DNA from 3 places in the Embleya australiensis genome. Region 3 is predicted to be linked to each of the others. Evidence: predicted binding sites of a transcription regulator. Region 3 holds the regulator's gene; each other region holds the start of a gene.
What was found. Region 3 encodes HrcA, which represses chaperone genes, less so after heat shock. Its sites were predicted from a motif close to TTNGCACTCNGNNNNNCNGAGTGCNAA; they were not measured.
Positions count from the first base shown of each region.

Region 1 (9,392 bases), 840 kb from region 3:
CGCCTCGAAGTGGATCAAGGCGTACGGCGCGGACGGGATCGACCCGGACGGCACGTTCTCGGTCACGCTCACCGACGTCAAGGCCGCGTACAAGAACGGCGCGGGCAAGGACGTCGACTGCCTCAAGACCGAGTGCTACGTGCTGACCATGGCCGCGCACGGCTCCCCCGACCGCAGCCAGGACGCCTTCGTGAAGGTCGCCTTCAAGGGCGGCTCGACCACAACCGCCGGGACGAGCGCGGGCACCACCGGCGCCGGCGCCACCGGTTCGGCGAGCACGGGCGGCACCTCGGGCGGCACGTCCGCCGGCACCTCGGGCGGAGCCGGCGGGCCCGCCGGATCCACCGGCGCTTCGGGCGGCACATCCGGCGGCGGCAACCTGGCGCTCACCGGCCCGGCCGGCCTCGCCGCCGGCACCGTCGGCGCGGCCCTGGTCGCCGCCGGCACGGTCGCGGTGGTCGCCACCCGCCGACGCCGCGCCGCCGGACCGACCGCGACCTGAGCACCGAACCCCGAGACCGAGCATCACCAAACACCCGGCCCACCGACCTACGCCGGCCGAACCGCGCGGTTCGGCCGGCGCGTGGCGGCCCGGTCACCCGCCCCGCTCAGACGTCCAACGCGTCCAGTTGCTCCAGGAACCACTGCTGCGGGTTGAGCGCCACCGCCGCCGCGGCCAGCCGCTTGGTGCGCTGGAGCCGGTCGGTGGTGTCCATCGTCAGCGCCTCGTGCAGCGCCTCGGTGGTCTGCGAGACGTCGAACGGATTGACCACGATCGCGTCCTCGCCCAACTCCTCGCACGCGCCCGCCTCGCGCGAGAGCACCAGCGCGCAGCCCCCGTGCTCCTCGTCCAGGAGGGAGACCACCGGCACCTCCTTGGCGACCAGGTTCATCCCGTCCCGGATCGGGTTCACCAGCGCGACGTCGGCCAGCCGGTACGCCGCGAGCGAGCGCGGGAAGTCGTCGTTGACGTGCAGGATCAGCGGCTGCCAGTCGCCGGTGCCGAACTCGTCGTCGATCTCCTTGGCCACCCGCTGCACCGCGGCGGTGTACTCGCGGTACTCCGGCAGGTCGTGCCGCGACGGATAGGCGAACGCCACGTGCACCACCCGGCCGAGCCATTCCGGTCGGGTGCGCAGCAGTTCGCGGTAGGCCAGCAGGCCCCGGACGATGTTCTTGGACAACTCCGTACGGTCCACCCGGACGATCACCCGACGGTCGCCGACCGCCTCGCGCAGCCCGGCGAGGCGGGTGTCCACGTCGGCCCGGGACGCGCGCTCGCGCAGGAACTCGGCGTCGGCGCCCAGCGCGTGTACGCCGATCTCGGTCACGTGGCCCGCGTGCGTGACGGTCATCGCGTCCCGGTCCACGTCGGCGCCCAGCACGTCGGCGCAGCAGTCCAGGAACGCGAGCGCCCAGCGCCGGGAATGGAATCCGGCGTGGTCCGCGCCGAGCACCCCTTCGAGCACGTAGCGGGCGATGTCGTCGGGCAGCAGCCGGAAGTAGTCCGGCGGTGCCCAGGGGGTGTGCGCGAAGTGGCCGATCCGCAGGTCGGGACGCAGTCGGCGGAGCAGCACCGGCACCAGGGTCAGGTGGTAGTCCTGTACGACCACCTTCGCGCCCTCGGCCGCCTCCTCCGCCAGGGCCTCGGCGAACGCCTGGTTGTACGCCTCGTAGGAGTCCCACTCCTTGCGGAAGCGCGCGTCGAAGACCGGCTTGGAGGGGGTGTCGTAGAGCAGGTGGTGGACGAACCACAGGGTCGAGTTCGCTATGGCGTTGTACGCCCGTGCGAACGTGCCGGGGTCGATGTCGAGCATCCGTACGGCCAGCCCGCCGGTGTCGTGACCGGCGAGATCCAGCCGGCCCGAGGGCGCGGCGCGGGTCGCGGTGCGGTCGGGCTCGCCGAGCGCGGAGCAGACCCACACGGCGCCGGTGCCCTGCCCGGCGGTGGACAGGCCGGACACCAGTCCGCCGCCGCCGCGCCGCACCGTGAGTGTGCCGTCGTCCTCCAGGGAGAAGGACACGGGACCGCGGTTGGAGGCGACCAGCACCCCGGCGGGAGAGGGGGTGGCGGGAGGAGGAGCACTCATGCCCCGACCCTAGCCACGCATCCCGGTGCGCAAACCCGGGCCGGCCGTGCCCTCGGTTCGAACGGTGTGGCGAGTATCACGCCCACCGGTCACTACCACACGTAGTCGGGCTGTGCCTCTCGGGTATCGGTGAGTCTTCGGCCACCGCGGCGGAAACCCGGGCCGAACGCCGGACAAACACCCCCGGACCAGGGGTCAGCGCCCGACCAGGCGGGTTCGTGTCCGGTACTCGGGCACCGTGGCCATCGGCGGGCGTTCCCGGGCGGCGATGTCGTGGGTGCGTACGCGAAAGCCCGCCTCGTCCCGTTCGAACTGGGTCAGCACGGTGTTCGGCTCGGCCGGGTGCGCGCCGGCGGGGCCGCGGCGCAGTCGGCGCTCGACGGCCTGGAGTATCTCCGCCGCCATCCGCCCCAGGCCCGCCTCGTCCTGGTGGTTGTGCCGCCGCACACCGACGTCCACCTGGGCCATCGCGTCCAAGCCGACCAGGCGCAGGGTGTCCACGAGCATCGCGGTCTCGATGCCGTAGCCACACGGGAAGGGCAGTTGTTCGAGCAGCGTGCGGCGGGCCGCGTATTCGCCGCCGAGCGGCTGCACGAAGCCGGCCAGTTCGGGCCAGTGCAGGTTGAGCAGGGGGCGGGCGACCAGTTCGGTCACCCGGCCGCCGCCGGCGGGCACGATCGTGTCGCCGATCTCCAGCGGCCGGTCGTACATGGCCTTGACCAGCTGGACCGAGGGGTCGGTGAGCAGCGGGCCGAGGATCCCGGTGACGAAGTCCGCCGAGAAGTCCTTCAGGTCGGCGTCCACGAACGCCACGATGTCGCCGTCGGTGACCAGGAGCGAGCGCCACAACACCTCGCCCTTGCCGCGCACGGCCGGGAGCGCGGGCAGGATGTCGTCGCGGTGCACCACCCGCGCGCCCGCGTCGGCGGCCACCCGCGCGGTGTCGTCGGTGGAGCCGGAGTCGACCACCACCAGCTCGTCCACCAGCGGTACCCGCTCGACCAGCTCGGTCCGGATCACCTTGACGATGTCGCCGACCGTCGCCGCCTCGTTCAACGCGGGCAGGACGACGCTGACCCGGGTGTCGCGTTTGGCGTCGAGAAGCCTGTCGACGGGCCAGTCGGCGGCGGCGGAGGACCGCCGTCGGAGCCAGTCGCCCACCTCGTGCGTCACGTTCGAAGATCCCCTGTCGTCGCCGGTGTTCCGGCCTCGGTCGTTCCACCCTTTATCGTCTCGCGGGGTGGACCGGATGATCGACGCGGCACCGGTTCGGTTACAGTCGTCGTCACCGGTTACGACGATCGCACGTCGGACCGGACAAACGCGGACCGGCCACCCGGCGAAGGGTGTGTCCACCGCCATAGCAGCTCATCCAGAGGGGCAGAGGGAACGGCCCGTTGAAGCCCCGGCAACCATCCGATCGTCATTCCTCGTGACGCGCTTTCGGCGCGAGCGAGCGGCCGACGAGTCGGACAGGTGCCAAGTCCGGCCCGTGGGACCCCACGGGTAAAGATGAGGACAGAAAGGCCCTCGCCATGGCGACACCCACCGCCACCCGCACCACCAGCGCCACCCCCACCTCCTTCGGTCCGGCCGTCGCGCTGTCGTGTCGCGAGTGCGGGGAGCGCACGGAGCTCGGCCCGAAGTACGCCTGCGAGTCCTGTTTCGGCCCCCTCGAGGTCGCCTACGAGTTCGGCACCGTGACGCGGGAGCGGATCGAAGCCGGGCCGCACAACATCTGGCGCTACGCGCCGCTGCTGCCGGTGTCCGCGGACGTCTCGTCCCGGCCCAGCCTGAACCCCGGCTTCACCAAGCTCGTCCGGGCCGAGAACCTGGGCCGCGAGCTGGGCGTGCGCAACCTGCACGTCAAGGACGATTCCGGGAACCCGACGCACTCCTTCAAGGACCGCGTGGTGGCGATCGCAGTCGAGGCCGCGCGTACCTTCGGCTTCACCACGCTGTCCTGCTCGTCCACCGGCAACCTGGCCGGCGCGGTGGGTGCCGCCGCCGCCCGGGTGGGCCTGCGCAGCTGTGTGTTCATCCCGTCCGACCTGGAGGCCGGCAAGGTCGTCACAGCTGCGGTCTACGGCGGCGAGCTGGTCGCCATCGAGGGGACCTACGACGAGGTCAACCGATTCTGTTCGGAGCTGATCGGCGACCCGGCCGGCGAGAGCTGGGGCTTCGTCAACGTCAACCTGCGGCCCTACTACGGCGAGGGTTCCAAGACGCTCGCCTATGAGATCGCGGAACAACTCGGCTGGAAACTGCCGGAGCAGATCGTCATCCCCATCGCGTCGGGGTCGCAGCTGACCAAGATCGACAAGGGTTTCCGCGAGTTGATCGCGCTGGGTCTGGTAGAGGACGCGCCGTACAGGATCTTCGGCGCCCAGGCGACGGGGTGCTCCCCGGTGGCCGCCGCGTGGAAGGCCGGGCACGACGTGATCCGCCCGGTGCGGCCGGACACGATCGCCAAGTCGCTCGCGATCGGCAATCCCGCCGACGGCCCCTACGTGCTCGACGTGTGCAAGCGCACGGGCGGCGCGGTGGAGGACGTGAACGACGTCGAGGTGGTCGAGGCGATGAAGCTGCTCGCGCGTACCGAGGGCATCTTCGGCGAGACCGCGGGCGGGGTCACCGTGGGCTGCCTGCGCAAGCTGCTCGAGTCCGGCGCGCTGGACCCGGACGCCGAGACGGTCGTGCTCAACACGGGCGACGGCCTCAAGACGTTGGACGCGGTCACGCCGACGACCGGACCCACCGCGACCATTCGACCCACCCTGGACTCCTTCCGAAAGGCCGGCCTCGCATGAGCGTCTCCGTTCGCATCCCGACCATCCTGCGCACCTACACGGGTGGGGCGGCGGAGGTGTCCGCCGAGGGCACCACGCTCGCCGAGGTCCTGGACTCCCTGGAAAAGGCCCACGCCGGAATTCGCGCACGCATCCTCGACGACGAGGGCAAGCTGCGTCGCTTTGTGAATCTGTACGTGGAGGACGAGGACGTGCGCTTCGCCGACGGGCTCGCCACGGCGATCCCCGACAAGGGCACCGTTTCGATCATCCCGGCGGTCGCCGGGGGTTGCTGACGCGATAGGCCGAGCGTCCCGATCTTCCTCGATCGGGCACGAAACGGAACCGGGAAATCCGCCGCGCGAGCACCGCTCGGCGGATTTCTTCGTTCCTGCCGAAGGTTGTGCGTAACCCGGGTTTAACCGGCTCCATTTCCCGTCTTTGGCGGCGGCGCGTCGGTAAACCCGTGGTCGGGATCACATCCGATATGTGTGGAAAGTCGTTTTCCTGGTGAATTGAAATACGGCTTTTTCGGAGACTCGCGAGGAATGCGAGTTTTATTCGCTCGGGAATTCTCGTCCGATTGACCTGTTGCTCCGGGCATCCGTCCGGATACATTCAGCCGCGGTCGTAGCAGAGGGCCGGGTCCTTCTGGATACGAACCCGGAGCTGCGGCGTGCAGTATCCGTGAAAGGGCCAGTAACAGGGGAGTTAGGAATGGCTCAGGGCGCCGTCAAGTGGTTCAACGCGGAGAAGGGGTACGGCTTCATCGCGGTCGACGGTGGGGCGGACGTTTTCGTCCACTACAGCGCGATCCAGATGGACGGGTACCGGACGCTCGAGGAGGGGCAGCGAGTCGAGTTCGAGATCTCGCAGGGGCAGAAGGGGCCGCAGGCCGACATGGTCCGCGTCACCGCCTGAACCGGGAGCCATGCGCTCCTCTGCTTGAAACGGTCCACACACGGACTGCACGACACATCGCGGCACATAACGCGCCCGATCCTGTCGGATCAATGACCGGGGCCCGGCCTTCCCGCCAAGCGGGGGCCGGGCCCCGGTCGTTGCACGGGCGGCGGCGGGACGCACGGGTGCGGCGGAACGCGGGCCGGGGCCGGACGGGCGGCGCAGCGCGGCGCGGGGCGCCGGGCCGGGGCAGCGCGGCGCGGGCACAGTAGGTGCGGGTACGGGTGCGGCGGAGCGCGGGCCGGGGCCGGGGCGGGCGGCGCGGCGCGGGCGGGTGGGGCGCCGGGTCGGGGCAGCGCGGCGTGGGCGCGGCAGGTGCGGGTTCGGCGGGCGGCGGCATGCGGGAGCGCCGACCGGGGCCGGACAGGCGGCGCGAGGCGAAGCGGCCGCGGGGTATCGCCGGCGCCGGTACGGCGGTACAGGCAACCAACGCAGCCGAGCCCGCCACGCAACCCCGCGCAACCACAGGCACCCCGACCGGACCCGACGCAGGCGCAGCGGCGGGCAGACCGGCGTGCAACAGGCACCACACCCGAACTCGGCATGGCCACAGACGCCCCGGCGTGAGCCAGGGCGGGCATAACACCCGAACCCGAGGTGGGCCCAGGGGCGGCACATCCGAACCCGTCCGGGTGCGGGCAATGCCCAGGGCCCGAGCCACCCAACCGCCACGGTCGCGCACGCACCGGCGGACGTGGGGCGGGCGCGGTGCCCGAACCCGGTGCACGCACAGGCGACACACCCGGATCTGCGCGGGCGCGAGCCAACATGGCGCAGCCGCGGCACCCAAACCCGGCATGGACACACGCGGCACACCCGGCCCCGGGCGGGCGCGGGCAACGCGGCCAGGGCCGGTGCGGGCGGACCCGGCGTGGGCCGACGCGGCGCGGGCCGGCGCGGCACTCAAGCCCGGCATGGACACCGGCGGCACACCTCGACCGTGCGGGCACGGGCGGCGCCCCGAACACGGACCACGCAACCACCGCAGACCCAGCGGCCGGGACTCCCGATCCGGGCCGGCCCCCGGCCCGGCGCCGTGCACGCGGACGCGGCACCCGAAACCCGGTGTGGGCACACCCGTCCCGCACGGGTGCGGGCGGGCTCGGCGGCCGGGAACTCCGACCCGGGCCCGCCGCCGAAACCGTGCCGGACGGGCACCCGGGCGGCGGCGGGCGCGGCGTCCACAACGCGGGGGCACAGGCGCACACCCCGTCCCGCACGGGTGCGGGCGGGCTCGGCGGCCGGGATCCCCGATCCGGGCCTGCCGCCGAAACCGTGGCGGGCAGCCTGGCGTCGGCGGGCGCCCGCAACCCGGGGGGCGCAGGCGGCGCACCCCGTCCCGTGCGGGCACGGGTGGCGCGGTGGCCGGGAAGCGCCGATTCCGGCCCGCCCCGGGGCAGGCGGGGCGGGCGCCGTGCGGTGGGCGGCGGCCGAACCCGGTGGGGTGTGCGCGGCACGCGCGAAGCCGTGTCGGGGTGGCCGAGGTCGGGGTGGGTGGCATGTGGATGGGCTGCGATGCGGGGTCGGGTGGGCGTGGGGGTGGGGTGTGTGACACGCGCGGGTGTGGAGTGGGGGGCCTTGGACTCGCCCGTTGCGCTTGCACTCGGCATGGCCGAGTGCTAATCATTGGCGTTAGCACTCTGGATGTGAGAGTGACAGAAACGGACCGGGCCGGTGAGGCTCGGCACCCGTGAGGGAGGGATCCTCGCGGTGGTCGGGTCGTCCGTCGCGGGCACCTGTGCGGTCCGGCACTCACCCCCGTTCTGGGAGGACTTCACCACATGGCCAAGATCATCGCGTTCAACGAGGAAGCGCGCCGCGGCCTCGAGCGCGGGATGAACCAGCTCGCCGACGCCGTCAAGGTCACGCTGGGCCCCAAGGGCCGCAACGTCGTGCTCGAGAAGAAGTGGGGTGCGCCCACCATCACCAACGATGGTGTGAGCATCGCCAAGGAGATCGAGCTCGAGGACCCGTACGAAAAGATCGGCGCCGAGCTGGTCAAGGAGGTCGCCAAGAAGACGGACGACGTCGCCGGTGACGGTACGACGACCGCGACCGTCCTCGCCCAGGCGCTCGTCCGCGAGGGCCTGCGCAACGTGGCCGCCGGCGCGAACCCGATGGCCCTCAAGCGTGGCATCGAGAAGGCCGTCGAGGCCGTCTCCGAGCAGCTGCTCGCGCTCGCGAAGGACGTCGAGACGAAGGAGCAGATCGCCTCCACCGCCTCGATCTCCGCCGCTGACCCCCTGATCGGCGAGATGATCGCCGAGGCCATGGACAAGGTCGGCAAGGAAGGCGTCATCACCGTCGAGGAGAGCAACACCTTCGGTCTCGAGCTCGAGCTCACCGAGGGCATGCGCTTCGACAAGGGCTACATCTCGCCCTACTTCGCGACCGACATGGAGCGCATGGAGGCCGTCCTCGAAGACGCCTACGTGCTCATCGTCAACTCGAAGATCACCTCGGTGAAGGACCTCCTCCCGCTCCTCGAGAAGGTCATGCAGTCGGGCAAGCCGCTCATGATCATCTCCGAGGACGTCGAGGGCGAGGCCCTGGCCACGCTCGTCGTGAACAAGATCCGCGGCACCTTCAAGTCCGTCGCCGTCAAGGCTCCGGGCTTCGGCGACCGTCGCAAGGCCATGCTCGGCGACATCGCCATCCTCACCGGTGGCCAGGTCATCTCCGAGGAGGTCGGCCTCAAGCTCGACACCGCCGGTCTCGAACTCCTCGGCCGCGCCCGCAAGGTCGTCGTCACCAAGGACGAGACCACCATCGTCGACGGCGCCGGTGACTCGGACCAGGTCGCGGGTCGGGTCAACCAGATCCGCGCCGAGATCGAGAACTCCGACTCGGACTACGACCGCGAGAAGCTCCAGGAGCGCCTGGCGAAGCTCGCGGGCGGCGTGGCGGTCATCAAGGCCGGTGCCGCGACCGAGGTCGAGCTCAAGGAGCGCAAGCACCGCATCGAGGACGCGGTGCGCAACGCGAAGGCCGCCGTCGAGGAGGGCATCGTCGCCGGTGGTGGCGTGGCCCTGCTCCAGGCGTCCACCATCGCGTTCGACAAGCTCGACCTGGACGGCGACGAGGCCACCGGCGCGAACATCGTGCGCCTGGCCGTCGAGGCCCCGCTCAAGCAGATCGCGGTCAACGCCGGCCTCGAGGGTGGCGTGGTTGTGGAGAAGGTGCGCAACCTGACCCCGGGTCACGGCCTCAACGCCGCGACCGGCGACTACGTGGACCTCATCGCCGAGGGCATCATCGACCCGGCGAAGGTCACCCGTTCCGCGCTGCAGAACGCCGCGTCGATCGCCGCGCTGTTCCTGACCACCGAGGCCGTCATCGCCGACAAGCCGGAGAAGAACGCCGCTCCGGCCGGCGGCGGCGCCCCGGACATGGGCGGCATGGACTTCTGATCCGCTGAGGATCGGCAGTCCCGACCCACCCGGTCGGTAGCTCCACGAAAGAGGCGGTCCCCTTCGGGGGGGCCGCCTCTTTCGCGTCCCTGCGGGCCCTTCCACCACTGTTCGAAGCGTGTTCGCTCGTTCGAGTGGCA
Region 1 is NZ_CP182422.1:3,237,949-3,247,340, forward strand. It holds gene ACMXN5_RS13695 (hypothetical protein) at 1-502, shown strand, start outside; gene ACMXN5_RS13700 (alpha,alpha-trehalose-phosphate synthase (UDP-forming)) at 609-2,090, opposite strand; gene ACMXN5_RS13705 (glucosyl-3-phosphoglycerate synthase) at 2,286-3,263, opposite strand; SAM riboswitch class I at 3,456-3,609, shown strand; gene thrC (threonine synthase) at 3,626-4,900, shown strand; gene ACMXN5_RS13715 (MoaD/ThiS family protein) at 4,897-5,175, shown strand; gene ACMXN5_RS13720 (cold-shock protein) at 5,597-5,800, shown strand; gene groL (chaperonin GroEL) at 7,624-9,252, shown strand.
Region 1: a site for HrcA is predicted at 7,439-7,465, ahead of groL (chaperonin GroEL). Genes of this name have one in related genera too.

Region 2 (9,392 bases), 2.2 Mb from region 3:
ATCACCGTGTCCGCGCCCGCCGCGATCGCCTTGGCGATGTCGCCGGAGTACTGGAGGCCGCCGTCGCCGATCACCGGCACACCCGCCGCCCGCGCCGCCTGCGCCGCCTCGTAGATCGCCGTGACCTGGGGCGCGCCGACGCCGGCGATCACCCGGGTGGTGCAGATCGAGCCGGGGCCCACGCCGACCTTGACGCCGTCCACGCCCGCGTCGATCAGCGCCTGGGCGCCGTCGCGGGTGGCCACGTTGCCGCCGATGACGTCGACCTTGGTGTTCGCCTTGACCTTGGCGATCATCTCCAGCACGTTGCGCGAGTGGCCGTGCGCGCTGTCCACCACGATGAAGTCGACGCCCGCCTCGACCAGCGCCTGGGCGCGGCGGTAGCTGTCGTCGCCGGTGCCGATCGCGGCGCCGACCACGAGCCGGCCGTCGGCGTCCTTGGTCGCGTGCGGATACTGCTCGCTCTTGACGAAGTCCTTGACCGTGATCAGGCCGTGCAGCTTGCCGGCGTCGTCGATCAGCGGCAGCTTCTCCACCTTGTGCCGGCGCAGCAGTTCCATCGCCTGATCGCCGGTGGTACCGACCTTGCCGGTGACCAGCGGCATCGGGGTCATGATGTCGCGCACGCGGCGCGAGTGGTCGACCTCGAAGCGCAGGTCGCGGTTGGTGACGATGCCGAGCAGTCGGCCCTTGTCGTCGGTGACCGGAACACCGCTGATTCGGAACCGCGCGCACAGCGCGTCGACTTCCTGCAGCGTGGCGTCGGCGCCGATGGTGATCGGGTCGAGCACCATGCCGGCCTCGGACCGCTTGACCGTGTCCGCCTGCGCGGCCTGGTCCTCCACCGACAGGTTGCGGTGCAGCACACCGACACCGCCCTGGCGGGCCATGGCGATCGCCATCCGCGCCTCGGTGACGGTGTCCATCGCCGACGACAGCAGCGGGATGCGGACGCGGATGTTGCGGGTGACCCGGGCGGAGGTGTCCACCTCGCTCGGCACGACGTCGGACGCGCCCGGCAGCAGCAGGACATCGTCGTACGTCAGCCCGAGCATCGCGAACTTCTCGGGTACGCCGTCGGCCGTGAGACTCATGACACCTTCCGAAGGTATTCCGATGGACCGCTCCGCCGGCCCCGCGAGGAACGGGGTCCCCGGGTAGCCGGGTAGGACGAGAACGCGCTCTCGGCAAGCGGATGGGTGGGTTGAGGGTTCATGCTACTGGCCCCGCGCGGTGCTTCGAGCCCGCTTGCCGACGGTGAGCACAACGGCACACCCGACCCCGACCATTCCCGGCCGGAATCGGCACCGGACTCAGCACCGGTCCGGCACCACCCGACGGCGGTTCGCGGCGGTGCCGTCCACCTCGGCGAGCAGCGCGTCGAACAAGCCGACGATCCGGTCCTGGACGGGGAGCGGGCGCCGCCGGCGCAGCTGCTCCACGAGTTCGTCGTCCTGACGCAACAGACCCAGGTCGGCGGTGCCGGATCGGCCGCCGAACCGCACACCACCGCCGCTCACGCGGTCTTCTCCTCGCCCGCCAACGCCCGCAGGCGGGTCAACGCGCGATGTTGGGCGACCCGCACCGCCCCGGGCGACATGCCCATCGCCCGCCCGGTCTCCTCGGCGGACAACCCCACCGCGACCCGCAACACGAGCAGTTCGCGCAGATTGTCGGGCAACCTGCCGAGCAGGGCGCGCGCGTGCGCGGCGTCGCTGCGCCGCACCACCTGGTCCTCGGGCCCGGGGTGGTCGTCCACCGCCTCGGGCAGATCGCAGGTGGGTACCGCGCCGCGCATCGCGGCACGCTGCACGTCGACCACCTTGTGTGCGGCGATACCGAAGACGAACGCCTCGAACGGGCGCCCCTCGTCGCGATATCGCGGCAGCGCGGAGAGCACCGCCAGGCACACCTCCTGCGCGGCGTCGTCGGCCGCGTGCTCGGCGCCGGAGACCCGGCCGAGCCGGGCTCGGCAGTAGCGCAACACCAGTGGTCGGACGTAGGCGAGCAGTTCGTCGGTCGCCTGCACATCCCCCTGGACCGCGCGGACCACGACGGCACGCATGCCGTCGTCGGCGTGCGCGTGTGCTTCGTACGACTCGTCCGGCATTCGCTCGGGGGTCCCACCCATGCCATTCAGTATGCAGGGATCGGCAACCGAATCACGGCCATGCCGACCCGGGGGACTCATCCGGCCCCCCGGGCAACGGCATTCACCGCACGGACCCTCGCCCGTCGGGGGCCGTCGGCACCCGCCTCATCGCACAAGTCCCCACCGACCGTGGTCGCCCGGACGAACCCCCGGGCCCTCGCGGTCGGGGAGGTCCTCGCGGACGTTCGTCATCGCACGAGTCCCCACCGGAATCCCAGCGCGACCGCGTGCGCCCGGTCGGACGCGCCCAGCTTCTTGAACAGGCGTCGGGCGTGGGTCTTGACCGTGTCCTCGGACAGGAACAGCTCGCGCCCGATCTCGGCGTTGCTGCGCCCGTGGCTCATGCCCTCGAGCACCTGGATCTCACGTGCCGTCAGGGTCGGCGCCACGCCCATGTCGGGCGAGCGCAACCGCCGGGGCGCCAGCCGCCACGTCGGGTCGGCGAGCGCTTGGGAGACGGTCGCGCGCAGTTCCGCGCGCGACGCGTCCTTGTGCAGATATCCCCGAGCCCCGGCGGCGACCGCGAGGGCCACCCCGTCCAGGTCCTCGGCCATCGTCAGCATGATCACCCGTGCGCCGGGGTCGCCGGCCAGGAGGCGGCGCACCGCCTCGACGCCGCCGAGCCCGGGCATCCGCACGTCCATGAGGACGAGGTCGGACCGCTCCGCGCCCCAGCGCCGCAGTACCTCCTCGCCACTCGTGGCCGTCGTCACCCTCTCGACGCCGGGGACCGTGGCCACCGCCCGCCGCAGGGTCTCCCGAACCAGCGGGGAATCGTCGCAGACCAGGACGGTCGTCATCGCCGGCCTCCGCAGTGGATCCGCGTCACGTTGAGCCTCCACGCCTGTACGTACCGTTTCCTTTGCGGCGGCCCCGAGGGTCGGTGGCTCGGGATCCAGTCCCGACCGCCCTCGTCGCCAACCGCTTCACCCACCCCAACGAGCATCACTCGAAAGGGTTACGGGGGGAGTTCCGCTCCGCCGCCACCACAACGAGGCGACCGTCCCGAAGGACACGCAAGGGTGAAGCCCGGCCGCCCCACGCCACCCGGCAGCCGCCCCGCACACCCCTGTCCCCACCGCTCCCAACCCCGAACGCCCCTCCATGCACACCACACCCATTCGCACCACATCACCCCAATTAGCCCGATACACCTGCCAAGGACCCCAGCCTGGGTAATTTTTTCGGGATTCGATGCATAAGTGGGAATTAGGATTGGAACTGATCATTTCGTGACACAGTCGCACCTACTTCTGATCGCTTGATCACGACTGTTCTGCACGGTCCGCACCAGAGGTGGCATCCCTGCTCACCGATCACTCGTACGCGATAAGCAAGAGGGACGAGTCATGGCTGATTTCTCGCGACTCCCCGGCCCCAACGCCGATCTGTGGGACTGGCAGCTGTCGGCAGCCTGTCGCGGAGTCGACAGCGCACTGTTCTTCCACCCCGAAGGCGAGCGAGGCGCCGCCAGGGTCGCCCGGGAGGCTTCGGCCAAGGAAGTCTGCATGCGGTGCCCGGTCCGTCGCCAGTGCGCCACGCACGCGCTCAAGGTGCGCGAGCCGTATGGCGTATGGGGCGGGCTCACCGAGGACGAACGGGTCGAACTCGACAGCGACCGCCGGCACGGGGTCGCCGCGGAACGGGCGGCCGCGGCGAGCGGCGCGTCCGTGACGCACTGATCTTCACGACCTCCACGACCTCCACGCATCGACCCCACGGGCGCCCACGCCTCGCCTCCCGCCCCGACGGCGGCGCCCGACAACACCATCGTGAAACGTTCGGCGGCCCGCCCCCAAGCCAGGGGGCGGGCCGCCGAACGTCGACACGGGCCGGTCGCGCGACACGTGTCGGCACGGGACGCGCGGGAGGGTTCGGCCCGTTATTGGAAGGCGGACATGTCCATCTCCCACACCTTCGGCCAGTCCTTGCCCCGGAAGGAGGCGTCGGTGCCGCCGTCGCAGAAGACCACGGAGCCGACGAAGAAGCTCGACTCGCCGCCGAGCAGGAACGCCACCAGCGCGGCGATCTCCTCGGGCCGGCCGCCGCGACCGGCCGGGATGGTGTTCAGGAACATCTCCATGCCCTCGGCGGTCAGCGGGTCCGTGCGCCCCTCGGCCGTCATCGGGGTCTCGATCAGGCCCGGCGCGATCGCGTTGAGCCGGATACCGTCGGCGATGTACTCGGCGCACCGGGTGCGGGCGTACCAGGCGAGCGCCGCCTTGGTCGCGGGGTAGGCCTGCAGCGCCGCGAACTCGCCGAACGCCTCGGCGGCCGCGCTCGCCCCCGCCTCGTCCCCGGCCAGGCACGACTCGGCCACCTCGACCGGCCAGTTCGGCTGCGCCGTCGTGGAGTTCGAGCTGATCAGCACGACCGAGGGGCCATCACCGGCGGCGAGCAGCGGACGCAGCCCCTCCAGGAGCACGATCGCGCCGAAGTAGTTCACCGACACCAGCAGGCCGCCCGACCGACCGGTGGCCGCGGCCAGGCCCGCGAACGGCACGAAGCCGTCGAGCACGCCGCCGGACAGCTCGGTGACCCGCGTGATCGCCTCGGCCCGACCCTCGGCCGTGCCCAGGTCCACGGTGACGTCGGCGTCGCGCAGGTCGACGCCGATCACCCGGTGCCCGTCCGCCTCCAGCCGGGCCTTGGTCGCGGCGCCCAGGCCGGAGGCCGCGCCGGTGATCGCGTAGGTACCCATGTGTCTCCTTCGTGCTGCTCGACGGGATCGGCCGCACCCGGCGGCTGACGGTCCGTCAGTTATCGGGCTCCGGGCACTCTCGCAGATCGGGCCGGCGGCGAAAAGGCCGACGGGCCCGACCGCGGGGATGCGGTCGGGCCCGTCGGGGACGTGCGGGGTGGAACCGGCGCGCGGGCTACCCGTGCGCGGAACCGATGCGCGTGGAACTAGTGCGAGTGGCCGTGGCCGCCGTGGCTGTGCCCGGCCGGCTCTTCCTCGGCCGGCTTCTCGACGACCAGGGTCTCGGTCGTGAGCAGCAGCGACGCGATCGACGCGGCGTTCTGCAGCGCGGAGCGGGTCACCTTGACCGGGTCGATGACGCCCGAGTCGACCAGGTTGCCGTACTCGCCGGTCGCGGCGTTGAAGCCGTGCCCGACACCGAGCTCCTGCACCTTGTTGACGATCACGTAGCCCTCGAGGCCCGCGTTCTCGGCGATCCAGCGCAGCGGCTCGACCACGGCGCGACGCACGACCGAGACACCGGTCGCGATGTCGCCGGTCTGGCCCAGGTTCTCCGCGAGCACCGAGGCCGCGTGCACCAGGGCGGTGCCGCCGCCGGCGACGATGCCCTCCTCGATGGCCGCGCGGGTCGCGGAGACCGCGTCCTCGAGACGGTGCTTCTTCTCCTTGAGCTCGACCTCGGTGGCCGCGCCCACGCGGATCACGCACACGCCGCCGGCCAGCTTCGCGAGCCGCTCCTGCAGCTTCTCGCGGTCCCAGTCGGAGTCCGTGGACTCGATCTCACGCTTGATCTGCTTGACCCGGTCGGCGATCGCGGCACCGTCGCCGGCGCCGTCCACCAGGGTGGTGGCGTCCTTGGTGATGGTGATGCGACGGGCGCTGCCCAGCACCTCCAGGCCGACCTGGTCGAGCTTGAGGCCGACCTCGGGGGCGATGACCTGACCGCCGGTCAGGATCGCCATGTCCTCCAGCATCGCCTTGCGGCGGTCGCCGAAGCCCGGGGCCTTGACCGCGACCGCGTTGAAGGTGCCGCGGATCTTGTTCACGACCAGGGTGGACAGCGCCTCGCCGTCCACGTCCTCGGCCACGATCAGCAGCGGCTTCGACGCGCCGGCCTGGATGATCTTCTCCAGCAGCGGCAGCAGCTCGGCGATGGCCGAGATCTTGCCCTGGTGGATCAGGATGTACGGGTCGTCGAGGACGGCCTCCATACGCTCCTGGTCGGTGACCATGTAGGGCGACAGGTAGCCCTTGTCGAACTGAAGGCCCTCGGCGAACTCCAGCTCCAGACCCATGGTCTGGGACTCCTCGACGGTGATCACACCGTCCTTGCCGACCTTGTCCATGGCCTCGGCGATCAGCTCGCCGATCTGCTTGTCCTGGGCGGACAGCGCGGCGACGGCGGCGATGTCCTCCTTGCCGTCGATCGCGCGGGCGGTACCGAGCAGCTGCTCGGACACGGCGGCGACGGCGAGGTCGATGCCCTTCTTCAGGTCCATCGGGGCCGCGCCGGCGGCCACGTTGCGCAGACCCTCGCGCACCAGCGCCTGGGCGAGCACCGTCGCGGTGGTGGTGCCGTCACCCGCGATGTCGTTGGTCTTGGTCGCGACCTCCTTGGCGAGCTGCGCGCCAAGGTTCTCGTACGCGTCCTCGAGCTCCACCTCACGGGCGATGGTCACGCCGTCGTTGGTGATGGTCGGGGCACCGAACTTCTTGTCGATCACGACGTTGCGGCCCTTGGGGCCGAGCGTGACCTTGACGGTGTCGGCCAGCGCGTTGACGCCGCGCTCCAGCGACCGCCGGGCCTTCTCGTCGAACTGGAGGATCTTCGCCATGAGGGTCTTCGTCCTTAAAGGTTGCTTTTCGACGTCGTACAACCGACTCCGCCCCGGGTCCACCGGCCGCGAGGGCAGGGCGATCCGGGGCGGGGTCGTCGAACCGTCACCGGTTCCGGCGCGTCAGCGCGATGTCACTTCTCGATGATCGCGAGCACGTCGCGGGCCGAGAGAACGAGGTATTCCTCGCCGTTGTACTTCACCTCGGTGCCGCCGTACTTGCTGTACAGCACGGTGTCACCGACGGCGACGTCGAGCGGCAGACGCTGACCGTCCTCGAAACGACCCGGGCCCACGGCCAGGACGACGCCCTCCTGGGGCTTCTCCTTGGCGGTGTCCGGGATCACGAGACCCGACGCGGTGGTCTGCTCGGCCTCAAGCGTCTGAACCACGATGCGGTCCTCGAGCGGCTTGATGGCAACCTTGGTGTTGGCGGTCGTCACGATGCGACCTCCCCCTTCGGAGATCTCACGGAAAAATGTCTGTCGGCGAATGGGACAGATCCGTCGTCGCGGGTGCCGGACCTGCTCGTATCGCACTGGCACACTCATGGGGAGAGTGCCAGCACAGACACTAGGTGGCGGTTAGCACTCCGTCAACCAGAGTGCCAGATTCAGCGCGTCGCGAGCGTTCTTCATACCAATGGGCGCGGATCTACGGGGACCGGCTTCATGCCGATGGGCGCGGATCGATGGGGCCGGGCGCTCGGCGAGAATGGCCGGGTGCACACCGACGCCATCGAAGCCCTCACCGCGCTGCGGACCGACGAGGGCCGCTGCCTGCTCGACCTGCTGGCCGAACACGACGCCGCGGACGAGTTGTCGCTGGCCACCCGGTTGCGTCGGGAACATCCGCCGGAGTTGATCGCCGCCGCGCTCACCCAGACCCGGTTGCGGCAGCGCGGCCGGGCCAAGTTCGGGGCTGACGCGGACCGGATGTTCTTCACGTCCAACGGCCTGGAGCAGTCCACCCGGACCTCGGTGGCCGACCACCGGGCCGCCCGGCTGGCCGCGGCCGGCGTCCGCCGGGCGATCGACCTGTGCTGCGGCATCGGCGGCGACGCGCTCGCGCTGGCCCGCGCCGGGGTCGCGGTGCACGCGGTCGACCTCGATCCGGCGACCTGCGCGGTGGCCCGGGCCAACGCGGAGGCGCTGGGCCTGGCCGACCTGCTCACGGTCGAGTGCGCGGACGCGACCGAGGTGGATCCGTCCGGCTACGACGCGGCGCTGATCGACCCGGCCCGGCGCACCGCCCGCGGTCGCACCTTCGACCCCGAGTCGTACGCGCCGCCCTTCTCGTTCCTGAGCACCCTCGCCGCCCGCGTCCCCGCCGGCGCGGCCAAGGTGGCCCCCGGCATCCCGCACGAGATCGTGCCCGCCGGCATGGAGGCGGAGTGGGTCTCCGACCGCGGCGACGTCAAGGAGGCGGTGTTGTGGTGGGGCGGGCTCGCCCGGGCCGGTCTGCGTGCCACCCTGTTGCCCGGCGGCGCCGAGTTGGCCTCGGGGATGGTCCGGCAGGCGCCGGTGGGCCCGATGCGCCGCTACCTCTACGAGCCGGACGGCGCGGTGATCCGGGCCCATCTGGTGTCCGAGGTCGGCGAGTTGGTGGACGGCAACCTGGTGGACGAGACGATCGCCTACCTGACCTCGGACCGGCTGGTGCACACCGCGTTCGCGAGCGTGTACGAGATCACCGACGTGTTGCCGTTCAACCTCAAGCGGCTCAAGGCCCTGCTGCGCGAGCGCGGCGTCGGCACTCTGACGGTCAAGAAGCGCGGCTCTGCGGTCGAGCCGGAGGAGGTCCGCCGCCGGGTCCGCCCCACCGGTCCGAACGCGGCCACGGTGCTGTTGACCCGGGTGGCGGGCGCGCCCACGATGCTGATCGGTCACCCGGTGCCCTGCGGTGGGTGACCCGGGCCGGGGCGGTCCTCAGCCGATGTAGTCCTCCAGGCGCGCGATCGTGAAGCCCTGGGCCTGGATCTTGCGCAGCATGTTGCCGAACATCTCGGTCATCGTGGTGCCCTTGAGCTCACTCGGGCCGCGGAAGTGGGCCAGGATGATGTCGCCCGGGTGCAGCTTCTTCTCCCCCGCGTACTGCATGTCGTTGATCTGCATCGACTCCTGCCACTTCACGATCGCGCCGATTCCGCCGCAACCGCCCGCCACCGTCTGCGTGGTCGCGTTCCAGTTGCCGTAGGGCGGGCGGAACAACGTCGGGCGTTTGCCGTACAGCTCGCCGAGCCGGTCCTGTTGGCCGCAGATCTGGTGCTTCTGCGCGTCGGCGCCCAGGGTCTTCAGGTCGGGGTGGGAGAGCGTGTGGTTCTGCACGGTGGCGCCGAGGTCCTGGAGCTTGCGGAAGTATTCCGGGTCCTGGCGCACGTAGGTGTCGTTGAGGAACATCGCCACCGGGATGCGCAGGTCCCGCATCATGTCCAGGAACTTGGGATCCTTCTCCGCGCCGTCGTCGATCGTGATGAACACGATCTTCTCCTGTGTGGGGATCTTCTCCACCACCGGCGGCTTGGGCCCGCCTCCCTTGATCGGCTTGTCCGCGGGCGGGGCCGGCGGCGCGGCGAACGGCTTCAGGTTCCACTTCGCGGCGAGCGTGGCGGGGTCGGCGCCGGGGGTGTCCGGCTTGGCCGCGGGCGCCGGTTTGGCGGCCGCGGTCGAGGTACCGCCGGAGGGTACCTCGGTCGCCTTCACCG
Region 2 is NZ_CP182422.1:4,585,164-4,594,555, reverse strand. It holds gene guaB (IMP dehydrogenase) at 1-1,094, opposite strand, end outside; gene ACMXN5_RS20020 (hypothetical protein) at 1,314-1,520, opposite strand; gene shbA (RNA polymerase sigma factor ShbA) at 1,517-2,110, opposite strand; gene ACMXN5_RS20010 (response regulator transcription factor) at 2,341-2,952, opposite strand; gene ACMXN5_RS20005 (WhiB family transcriptional regulator) at 3,502-3,834, shown strand; gene ACMXN5_RS20000 (SDR family oxidoreductase) at 4,035-4,853, opposite strand; gene groL (chaperonin GroEL) at 5,060-6,688, opposite strand; gene groES (co-chaperone GroES) at 6,823-7,131, opposite strand; gene ACMXN5_RS19985 (class I SAM-dependent methyltransferase) at 7,366-8,598, shown strand; gene ACMXN5_RS19980 (polysaccharide deacetylase family protein) at 8,617-9,392, opposite strand, start outside.
Region 2: a site for HrcA is predicted at 7,273-7,299, ahead of groES (co-chaperone GroES). Genes of this name have one in related genera too.

Region 3 (9,392 bases):
GAGGAGGTCAGCGAGGCGCTGCAGCCGCTCACCGGCTTCCGCTACCTGCCCGCGGCCGGCCTGGTTCCGCTGCGCGACTTCTACGGGTCGCTGGCCGACTCCTACTTCCACTCCACGCAGTACATCCGCCACCACAGCGTCCCGCTGTACACCCCCGAGCCGGACGTCGTGCACGAGGTGATCGGCCACGCCAACATGCTCGCCTCGGACCGCTTCGCGGCGCTGTACCGGGTCGCGGGCGAGGCGGCCCGCCGGGTGGAGAGCCGCGAGGCGCTGGAGTTCGTCTCCAAGGTCTTCTGGTTCACCCTCGAATTCGGCGTCATGCACGAGGGCGGCGCGCTCAAGGCATACGGTGCCGGGATCCTGTCCTCCTACGGCGAGATCCGCGAGTTCCGCACCGTCGACATCCGCGACCTGGACCTGGTCGCGATGGGCACGATGCAATATGACATCACGCACTACCAGGACATCCTGTACGCCGCCCACTCGATGACCCAGCTGGAAGACGTCGTCGGCACCTTCTGGGCGGACTGCACCGACGACTCCATCGCCGCGCTCTCGGCCTCGGCGAAGACCCCGTAGGGCCGCCTCATGTAGTCGTTCACCCGTGCGGGTGACCGGAACGGAAACGTTCGGGTCACCCGCACGACGCGTCCCTATGCTCGCGTCGACTACGGAAGGGGTTGAGAATGTCTGCCATGGCACACGAGATCCCCGCGCAGGAAGACGTCATGCTCGACGGCTTCCTGGCGTTGGACACCCCCTTGGGCTTCCGCGCCGAGTTCATCGACGGGGACATCGTCGTGACACCACCGCCGATGGGGAATCACGAGCGCATCATCAGCGCGGTGGTTCGCCAGATCCTGAGCGGATCGGCCGTGCCGATGGATTTCTCCGGCGGCAAGGGATTGGTGGTGGCCGCCGGCGGGGGACTCGCCCGCAACCACGTCATCCCGGACGGCACGTTCGCGCCCGAGGACTTGGACCTGTTCCTGGACGCCGAATCGTGGATGCCGTGCGCCGGGGTTGCCCTGGTCCTGGAGGTGACGTCGTATCGCGCCGGCTTCGATCGTGAACAGAAGCGACGGGCCTATGCCCGCAGCGGCATTCCGCTGTACCTGCTCGTGGATCGAGAGCAGAGCAAGGTCACGCTCTTTCTGACGCCGAAGGGTGACGACTACCTGGAGGGTCACACCGGCCCCTTCGGCAAGCAGATCGATCTGCCCGCGCCGTTCTCGATGACATTGAGCACCAGCAGATTCGTCTGACGAGCCATGGGGCCGGGCGTCACCTTTCGAGTGGCGCCGTGCCGAAGCCGACGGGTTGTTCGGCGCGCCGGGGCGGATGCCCTACACACGTCGGACGAAGACTCGGCCGAAGTCGCCGCCGGTGGCCAGGAGGGTGCCGTCGGCGGAGAAGGCCAGGCGGCGGACGCGTTGTTCGTCGTGGCCGGGGAGGGCGACGGCGTCGCGCTCGCGCAGTTCCGCGTCGTACACGCACAGGGCGCTCGTACGACGACCGCCCACCGCGATCCGCCGGCCGTCCGGCGAGTAGGCCCACGCGTAGCAGGTCGCCCAGCCGTTCGGGTGGTGCGGATCACCGAGGTGCCAGACCGGCTCGCCGGTGTCGACCGAGATCGCGAACGGCCCGTGTACCCGGCCCCGGTTGACCAGGAGCAATGTCTCGCTCGGATCGAAGCCGAGGTCGCCGATCTCCCACTCCAGCGGCACCCGCGCGACCGAGCGGCCGGTGTCCACGTCCCACACCTCGACCTCGTTGGTCGGATCACCGCTCGCGTCCCGATGCCCGTACACCAGCCCGCGACTGACCCGCCACACCGCGAGCAGCCGACCCGAAGGGGACAGCGCGGCGCCCCGGCACTCGGTGGTCGGCGATCCGGTGGACACCTCGCAGACCGAGGCGCCGGCCGCGTCCAGGACGCGCACGCGGTCGTCGGCGTCGAAGACCACCAGCCGTTTCCGGGCCGCGTCCCAGGACGGTTGCACGATGTGCGGATTGAACCGGGCGTTCTCGAACTGCCGGTAATCGGCCAACGATTGCTCGTGCAGCGTGCCCAGGTCCAGTCGCCGGGTCGAGCCGCCGACGGTGTAGACCACGGCCGATCCGGTCGCGTCGAACAGCGCGGTGTCGATGCCGGTCGGCCGTTCGGCTGCGGGCACCGCGTACACCGTGCGGCGGACCCCGGTCGCCACGTCCACGAGCCGGATCGCGCCGTCGTAGGCGATCAGCACGGTGCGCCCGTCCGGATGCAGGTCCATGGCCCGGGACGAGGTCTTGCCCGGCGGCATGAACTCCAGCACCACCGGGTCCTCGGCCCCGCCCAGTCGCACGAACCCGGCGCGCATCGCCTTGCCCACCTCCCGGCGCAGCGCGATCACGGCGGCGGCCGGGTCGGCGAAGTCCTTGCGCGTCTCCCGAGCCGCCCCGTCACCCGAGCGGGCGGACCGGACGAACGTGGTGTCGAAGACGCCGAACAACCGATACTTCGGTCCGGCCGAGTCCGGCAATACGAGGGTGATCTCTTCCTGCGCCATCGCCGTACGGTAGCGCCGCAGGTCGCGCGCGGTGAGGGCCGGCCATCGCGTCGACCGGGGCCTCACCCCTCGGGCGGCGCCGTCACGAAGTCGATGAGTTCCTCGACCCGCCCGAGCAGGGCCGGTTCCAGGTCGCGGTACGAGTCGACCGCCGCGAGGATGCGGCGCCAGGCCGCGGGCGGGTTCACCGGCCAGCCGAGGGCCGCGCAGACGCCCTCCTTCCACGGGACGCCGCGCGGGACGTCCGGCCAGGCCGCGATGCCGACGGAGGCGGGGCGTACCGCCTGCCAGACGTCGATATAGGGGTGTCCCACCACCAGCACGTGGTCACCGCTCACCCGGCCCGCGATCCGGCTCTCCTTGGAGCCCGGTACCAGGTGGTCGACCAGCACGCCGAGGCGGCGACCCGGGCCCGGCGCGAACTCGCGGACCACGTCCGGGAGATCGTCGACGCCCTCCAGATACTCCACGACCACGCCCTCGATCCGCAGGTCGTCGCCCCACACCCGCTCGACCAACTCGGCGTCGTGGCGGCCCTCGACGTAGATCCGCCCGGCGCGTGCGACCCGGGCCCGGGTGCCCGGTACCGCGATCGAGCCCGACGCGGTGCGCCCCGGGGCACGGGCCGGACCGGGGGCGGTCGGTCGGACCAGGGTGACCACCTCGCCATCGATCAGGAACCCGCGCGGATCCATCGGGAACACCCGCAGCCGCCCGTGCCGATCCTCCAGCGTGACGGTGAAGCCCTCGGGGGTCTTCTCCACCCGGACCACCGCGCCGCAGAAGCCGGTGGACGCCTCCTCCACCACCAGATCGCGGTCGGCCGCGACCTCCGGGACGGGCTTGTCCTTCTTCCATCCCGGGATCAGCGACTCGGGTCCATAACTGCGCATGACCACGACGCTAGCCGGGTGACGGTACGTCAGTCCGGTACGACGCGCCCGGCGGCCACCTCGGCCAGCCAACGGTTCTGCCGGATCACGAACTCCTCGTCGACGACCGCGCCGTGTCCGGGCAGCCAGACACTCGCGTCCAACCCCCGCACCCGGGCCAGCGAATCGCTCCACTCGGCGGCGAACGCGTCCGAGCCGAAGACCGGCGGCCCGCTCTCCTCCACGATGTCCCCGGCGATCAGCACGCCGCAGTCCGGTACGTGGACGACCACGTCGTGGTCGGTGTGCCCACGACCGGGCGCGAACAGCACCACCTCGCGCCCGCCCAGATCCACGGTCACCGGCGTGCCCGTGGACACCGGGCGGGTCGGCGGCACGATCCGCGCCGCGCGCATCAGCTCCGGGTCGAACCCGTGGTGGATGCCGCTCGCCCGCCCGGCCTCGGCCCACCGCTCCAGGTACTCCGGCAGGTCCGCGTGGCCCCAGATCTCCGCGTCGGGGAAGGCGCGCAGCACCTCGTCGTTGCCGTAGCAGTGGTCGAAGTGACCGTGGGTGTTCACCACCGCGACCACCCGGTCGGGCAATCCGTGTCCGGGCAGTTCGCGGGCCAGCGAGGCCAGGATGTCGGCGGCCTCGTGGTCGTGCGAACCGGTGTCCACGAGCAGGATCCCGTCCCGCCCCGTGACGACCGCCACATTCAGTTCGAGGCCGGGCAACCGACGACGCAGTACGCCCGGCCCGATCGGCTCCCACGTGGCGTGTTTCGGCTGTTCGGCGCGTAGCATGCGTCAACCTTGGCACGGACGCAGGGGTACGGTCCGGATCGGGTGACCCGTACACTGGCACTCGGCGGGACGGAGTGCCAACCAGTGGGACGAACCACCGCCTACGCGACACGGCAACGGGTGGAAGAACGGGTCAGGGAGGTGCGCACCATGCTCGACGATCGGAAACAGGACGTGCTGCGTGCCATCGTGCAGGACTACGTGGCGACCCAGGAGCCGGTCGGCTCCAAGGCGCTCGCGGACCGACACAACCTCGGGGTCTCCCCGGCCACCATTCGCAACGACATGGCCGCGCTGGAGGAGGAGGGCTACATCACGCAGCCCCACACCAGCGCCGGCCGGGTGCCCACCGACAAGGGCTACCGGCTGTTCGTCGACCGGCTCGCGGGTGTCAAGCCGCTGTCCGGCGCCGAGCGCCGGGCGATCCAGACCTTCCTGGCCGGCGCGGTCGACCTGGACGACGTGGTGGGCCGTACGGTCCGGCTGCTCGCGCAGCTGACCCATCAGGTCGCCGTCGTGCAATACCCGTCGCTGACCCGCTCGACGATCCGGCACGTCGAGCTGCTCACCCTCGCGCCCACCCGGGTCATGCTGGTGCTGATCACCAGCACGGGCCGGGTCGAGCAGCGGGTGATGGACACGCCGGGCCCGGTCGGCGAGAACCTGCTCGCCGACGTCCGGGCGCGGCTGAACAGCCGCATCACCGGCAAGCGGTTCGCCGATGTGCCGTTGCTGGTCCAGGATCTCGCCGAGCCGTTCACCGCCGAGGAACGGCCGATCGTGGCGGACATCCTGGCCACCCTGCTCGACACCCTGGTCGAGCACAAGGAAGAGAAGGTCGTCCTGGCCGGGACGGCCAACCTGACCCGTTTCGGCATGGACTTCCCGAACACGATCCGCCCGGTCCTGGAAGCACTCGAGGAACACGTCGTACTGCTGCGGCTGTTGGGCGAGGCGACCGACCCGGGCATGGTCGTGCGGATCGGACACGAGAACATGCACGAAGGACTGGCCGCGACCTCGGTGGTCGCCGTCGGATACGGCAGTGGGCAGGAAACACTGGCGAAGCTCGGAGTACTCGGGCCGACCCGGATGGACTACCCCGGAACGATGGGAGCGGTGCGCGCCGTGGCACGGTACGTCGGACAGATCCTCGCGGAGTCGTAGAGTTGGCTACCGATTACTACGAGGTCCTCGGGGTACGGCGCGACGCCACCCCGGAGGAAATCAAGAAGGCCTTCCGCCGGCTCGCTCGGGAGCTGCACCCGGACGTCAATCCGGACCCGAAGACGCAGGACCGGTTCAAGGAGATCAACAACGCCTACGAGGTCCTTTCGGACCCGCAGAAGCGTCAGATGTACGACCTCGGCGGCGACCCGCTGTCCTCCGGGGGCGGCGGGGGCGGTGGTGGCTTCGGCCAGGCCGGCTTCGGGTTCAGCGACATCATGGACGCGTTCTTCGGCCAGGCCAGCCAGCGCGGACCGCGCTCGCGCACGCGCCGCGGCCAGGACGCGATGATCCGGATCGAGATCACCCTCGAAGAGGCCGCGTTCGGCACCACCCGGGAGATCCAGGTGGACACCGCCGTCACGTGCAACACGTGCAACGGCGAGGGCGCGGCTCCGGGCACCACGGCGCAGACCTGCGACATGTGCCGCGGGCGGGGCGAGGTCAGCCAGGTCACCAAGTCGTTCCTGGGCCAGGTCATGACGTCGCGGCCGTGTCCGCAGTGTCAGGGCTTCGGCACCGTGGTCCCGCACCCGTGCCCCGAGTGCGCGGGCGACGGCCGCATCCGCGCGCGGCGCACGCTCACCGTCAAGATCCCGGCGGGCGTGGACAGCGGTACGCGGATCCAGCTCGCGGGCGAGGGCGAGGTCGGTCCCGGCGGCGGCCCGGCGGGCGATCTGTACGTGGAGATCGTCGAGGTCGCGCACGCCACCTTCCAGCGGCGCGGCGACGACCTGCACTGCACGGTCACCATCCCGATGACGGCGGCGTCGCTCGGCACCAAGGTGCCGCTGCAGACGCTGGACGGCACGGAGGAGATCGACATCCGCCCGGGCACCCAGTCGGGCCAGTCGATCCCGCTGCACGGGCGGGGCATCACCCACCTGCGCGGCGGCGGCCGCGGCGACCTGGTCGTGCACGTCGAGGTGCAAACGCCGAACAAGCTCGACCCGGAGCAGGAGGAACTGCTCCGCCGCCTGGCCAAACTACGCGGCGAGGAACGCCCGTCGGGACAATTCACACCGGGCCAACAGGGCCTGTTCTCCCGCCTGAAGGACGCCTTCAACGGCCGGTAGCGGGCGGGGTACGGGTGCGGTTGAGCGCGGCGGCGCGCCGTGACGTCGCCCTCAGGCGCCGGACGGGCCGGGACTCGGCCGCGTCCGGCGCTATGGGGCCGCCTGCGGCGAGCGTCCTCGAACGCCGGACGGGCTGGACCCGACCGCGCCCGGTAACCGGGCCCGGCCACACGAAGCGGTCACGGCACACTTTGGCCGCGTGACACCGGGGCCGATCAGGGCCGTGGACCGAGCCGTCAACGGTGTGTGGGGCTCGGGGACTGCGGTGCGTCGGCGGGGCGGGTGCGTTGGTCGGCGAAATCCGGCCGAGGAACGGGGAGCAGGAAGGCGCTCGGGCCGGGTTCTCCGGCGGCCTCACCGAGTGGGCCGGGTGTTCCGGCTTCCGCTGCGCTTTTGGCTGCGGGTGGCGGCCCATCACCGACTCCGACCCGCCCCGCACCGGCCACCCGCAACCGCAAGCGCAACGCGCGCCGAACACGCCCGACCCACCCGGAAGGGACCTCGGAGAACCCGACCCGGCCACCCACCCGCTCCCTGCTGCCGGCCGGGTTTGCCGAGCAGTGCGCCCGCCTCGCCGGAAGCCCCATGTCTCGGAGCCCCGCACGCCGGCGGCGGCCCATCTCCGACTCTGGCCGGCCGCGCGCCGGCCACCCGCAACCGGAGGCGTGACGTGACCGCTCCGCGGCCCCGCGTCGCCGGGTTCGTGTACCGGCGGCCGCTATCGCGCCGCCCGCCGGGTCCGTGGGTGGGGTTCGGTTCGGGGGAGGTCGGGGGCGCCTAGGCTTGGGTTGGTTGTGGGTGTGCCGTCGATCGAGGGAACGGGGAGCATGATGGCGACGAACGTCGATCCGACCCGGCTGACCGAACTGCCGATCGTGCAGGCGCCGATGGCCGGGGCCGGCGGGCCCGCGTTGGCGGCGGCGGTTACCCGTGTCGGGGGGCTCGGGTTTTTGGCGGCCGGGTATCGGTCGGCCGCGGCGTTGGGTGCCGAGATCGAGGAGTTGCGTTCGCTGGTCGGTGACGTGCCGTTCGGGGTCAACGCGTTCATGCCGCAGCCGCCGCCCACCCGCGCCGAGGACGAGCTCACCGCGCGCTACGCCCGCTCGCTGGCCCGGGCCGCCGCGCGCTACGGCGGCAGTGTCGGCACCCCCGCGCCGGGCGTCGAGCGCGACGACTGGGACGCCAAGCTCGACCTCCTCCTGGCCCGCCCCGTCCCCGTGGTGAGCTTCACCTTCGGCCTGCCCGACACCGAGGCGATCACCGTGCTGCGGGCGGCCGGGACGCTCACCGTCGCCACCGTCACCACCCCCGAGGAGGCCCGGCTCGCCGTCGCGCACGGCGTCGACGCGTTGTGCGTCCAGGGCGGCGAGGCCGGCGGCCACCAGGGCAGCTTCGACAACCCCGCCGCCCCCGCCCCGTACGGCCTGCTCACGCTGCTCACCCTGATCGCCGCCGAGACCGACCTCCCGCTCATCGCCGCCGGCGGCCTGATGACCGGTCGGCAGGTCGAGGCGGTCCGGCTCGCCGGGGCGAGCGCCGCCCAACTGGGCACCGCGTTCCTGCGCTGCCCGGAAAGCGTCGCCTCCACCGCGCACAAGGCCGCGCTCGGCGACCCCGCCTTCGAGCGCAGCGTGCTCACCCGCGCCTTCTCCGGCCGCTGGGCGCGGGGGCTGCACAACGGCTTCGCCGCCCGGCACGAGGCCGAGGCCCCCGGGGTCTACCCGTACGTCCACCACCTGGTCGCGCCGATCCGCAAGGCCGCCGCCGCGCGCGGCGAGGCCGACGGCCTGGCCCTGTGGGCCGGTCAGGGCTGGCGCCTCGCCCGCGAGGAGCCGGCCGCCGAGGTGATCCACCGGCTCGTCGACGAGATGGCCGCAGCCCGAAAGGCATCCGCTTGAGCGCCCCCGTCTTCCTCGCCCCCGGCGACACGATCCGGCACGGCCGGCAGGTCGTCCTGGACGGAGCCGAGGGCCGACACGCCGTCACGGTGCGCCGGCTCGCGGCCGGTGAGCCGATCGTCCTCGCCGACGGCGCCGGACTGGCCGTGTACGGCACGGTCAACCGCACCGAAGGCAAGGACACGCTCTACATCGACGTCGACTCGCGCTCCGAGGAACCCGCCCCCGCACCCCGGATCGTGGTGGTCCAGGCGCTGCCCAAGGGCGATCGCGGCGAACTCGCGGTGGAGACGACCACCGAGGTCGGCGTCGACGTGATCGTGCCCTGGACCGCCGCCCGCTGCATCACCCAGTGGAAGGGCGAGCGCGGGGCCAAGGCACTGGCCAAGTGGCGCGCCACCGCACGCGAGGCGGGCAAGCAGGCCCGTCGGTTGCACCTGCCCGAGGTCACCGAGCCGATGAGCACCCGGCAGGTGACCGCGCTGCTGGCCGCCGCCTCGTTCGCGGGCGTCCTGCACGAGGCGGCCGGCGAGCCGATCGCGACCGCCGCCGTCCCGAGCGAGGGCGACCTGGTCCTGGTGGTCGGCCCCGAGGGCGGGATCACCCCGGACGAACTGGCCGCGTTCACCGCCGTCGGCGCGACCGCCTACCGACTCGGCCCGACCGTACTGCGCACCTCCACGGCAGGCGTCTCGGCCGCCTCGGTCCTCCTGGCCCGTTCCGGCCGCTGGAGCTGAGCCGCCCCGCGGACCCGCGCGAGCGAGGGGCCCGGCCCACTACGATCGACGGCGACCGCTCGTGATCGACACGGACCCGATGGAGGCACCCATGGCTGCGGGGGAACCCCAGGCCGACTGCCTGTTCTGCAAGATCCTCGCCGGCGACGTCCCGGCCACGATCGTCCACGAGACCAAGGACGTGGTGGCCTTCCGCGACATCAACCCGCAGGCGCCCACGC
Region 3 is NZ_CP182422.1:2,402,275-2,411,666, reverse strand. It holds gene ACMXN5_RS10040 (phenylalanine 4-monooxygenase) at 1-582, shown strand, start outside; gene ACMXN5_RS10035 (Uma2 family endonuclease) at 699-1,268, shown strand; gene ACMXN5_RS10030 (WD40 repeat domain-containing protein) at 1,350-2,555, opposite strand; gene ACMXN5_RS10025 (DUF3097 domain-containing protein) at 2,618-3,448, opposite strand; gene ACMXN5_RS10020 (MBL fold metallo-hydrolase) at 3,478-4,233, opposite strand; gene hrcA (heat-inducible transcriptional repressor HrcA) at 4,384-5,400, shown strand; gene dnaJ (molecular chaperone DnaJ) at 5,403-6,536, shown strand; gene ACMXN5_RS10005 (NAD(P)H-dependent flavin oxidoreductase) at 7,364-8,434, shown strand; gene ACMXN5_RS10000 (16S rRNA (uracil(1498)-N(3))-methyltransferase) at 8,431-9,171, shown strand; gene ACMXN5_RS09995 (histidine triad nucleotide-binding protein) at 9,263-9,392, shown strand, end outside.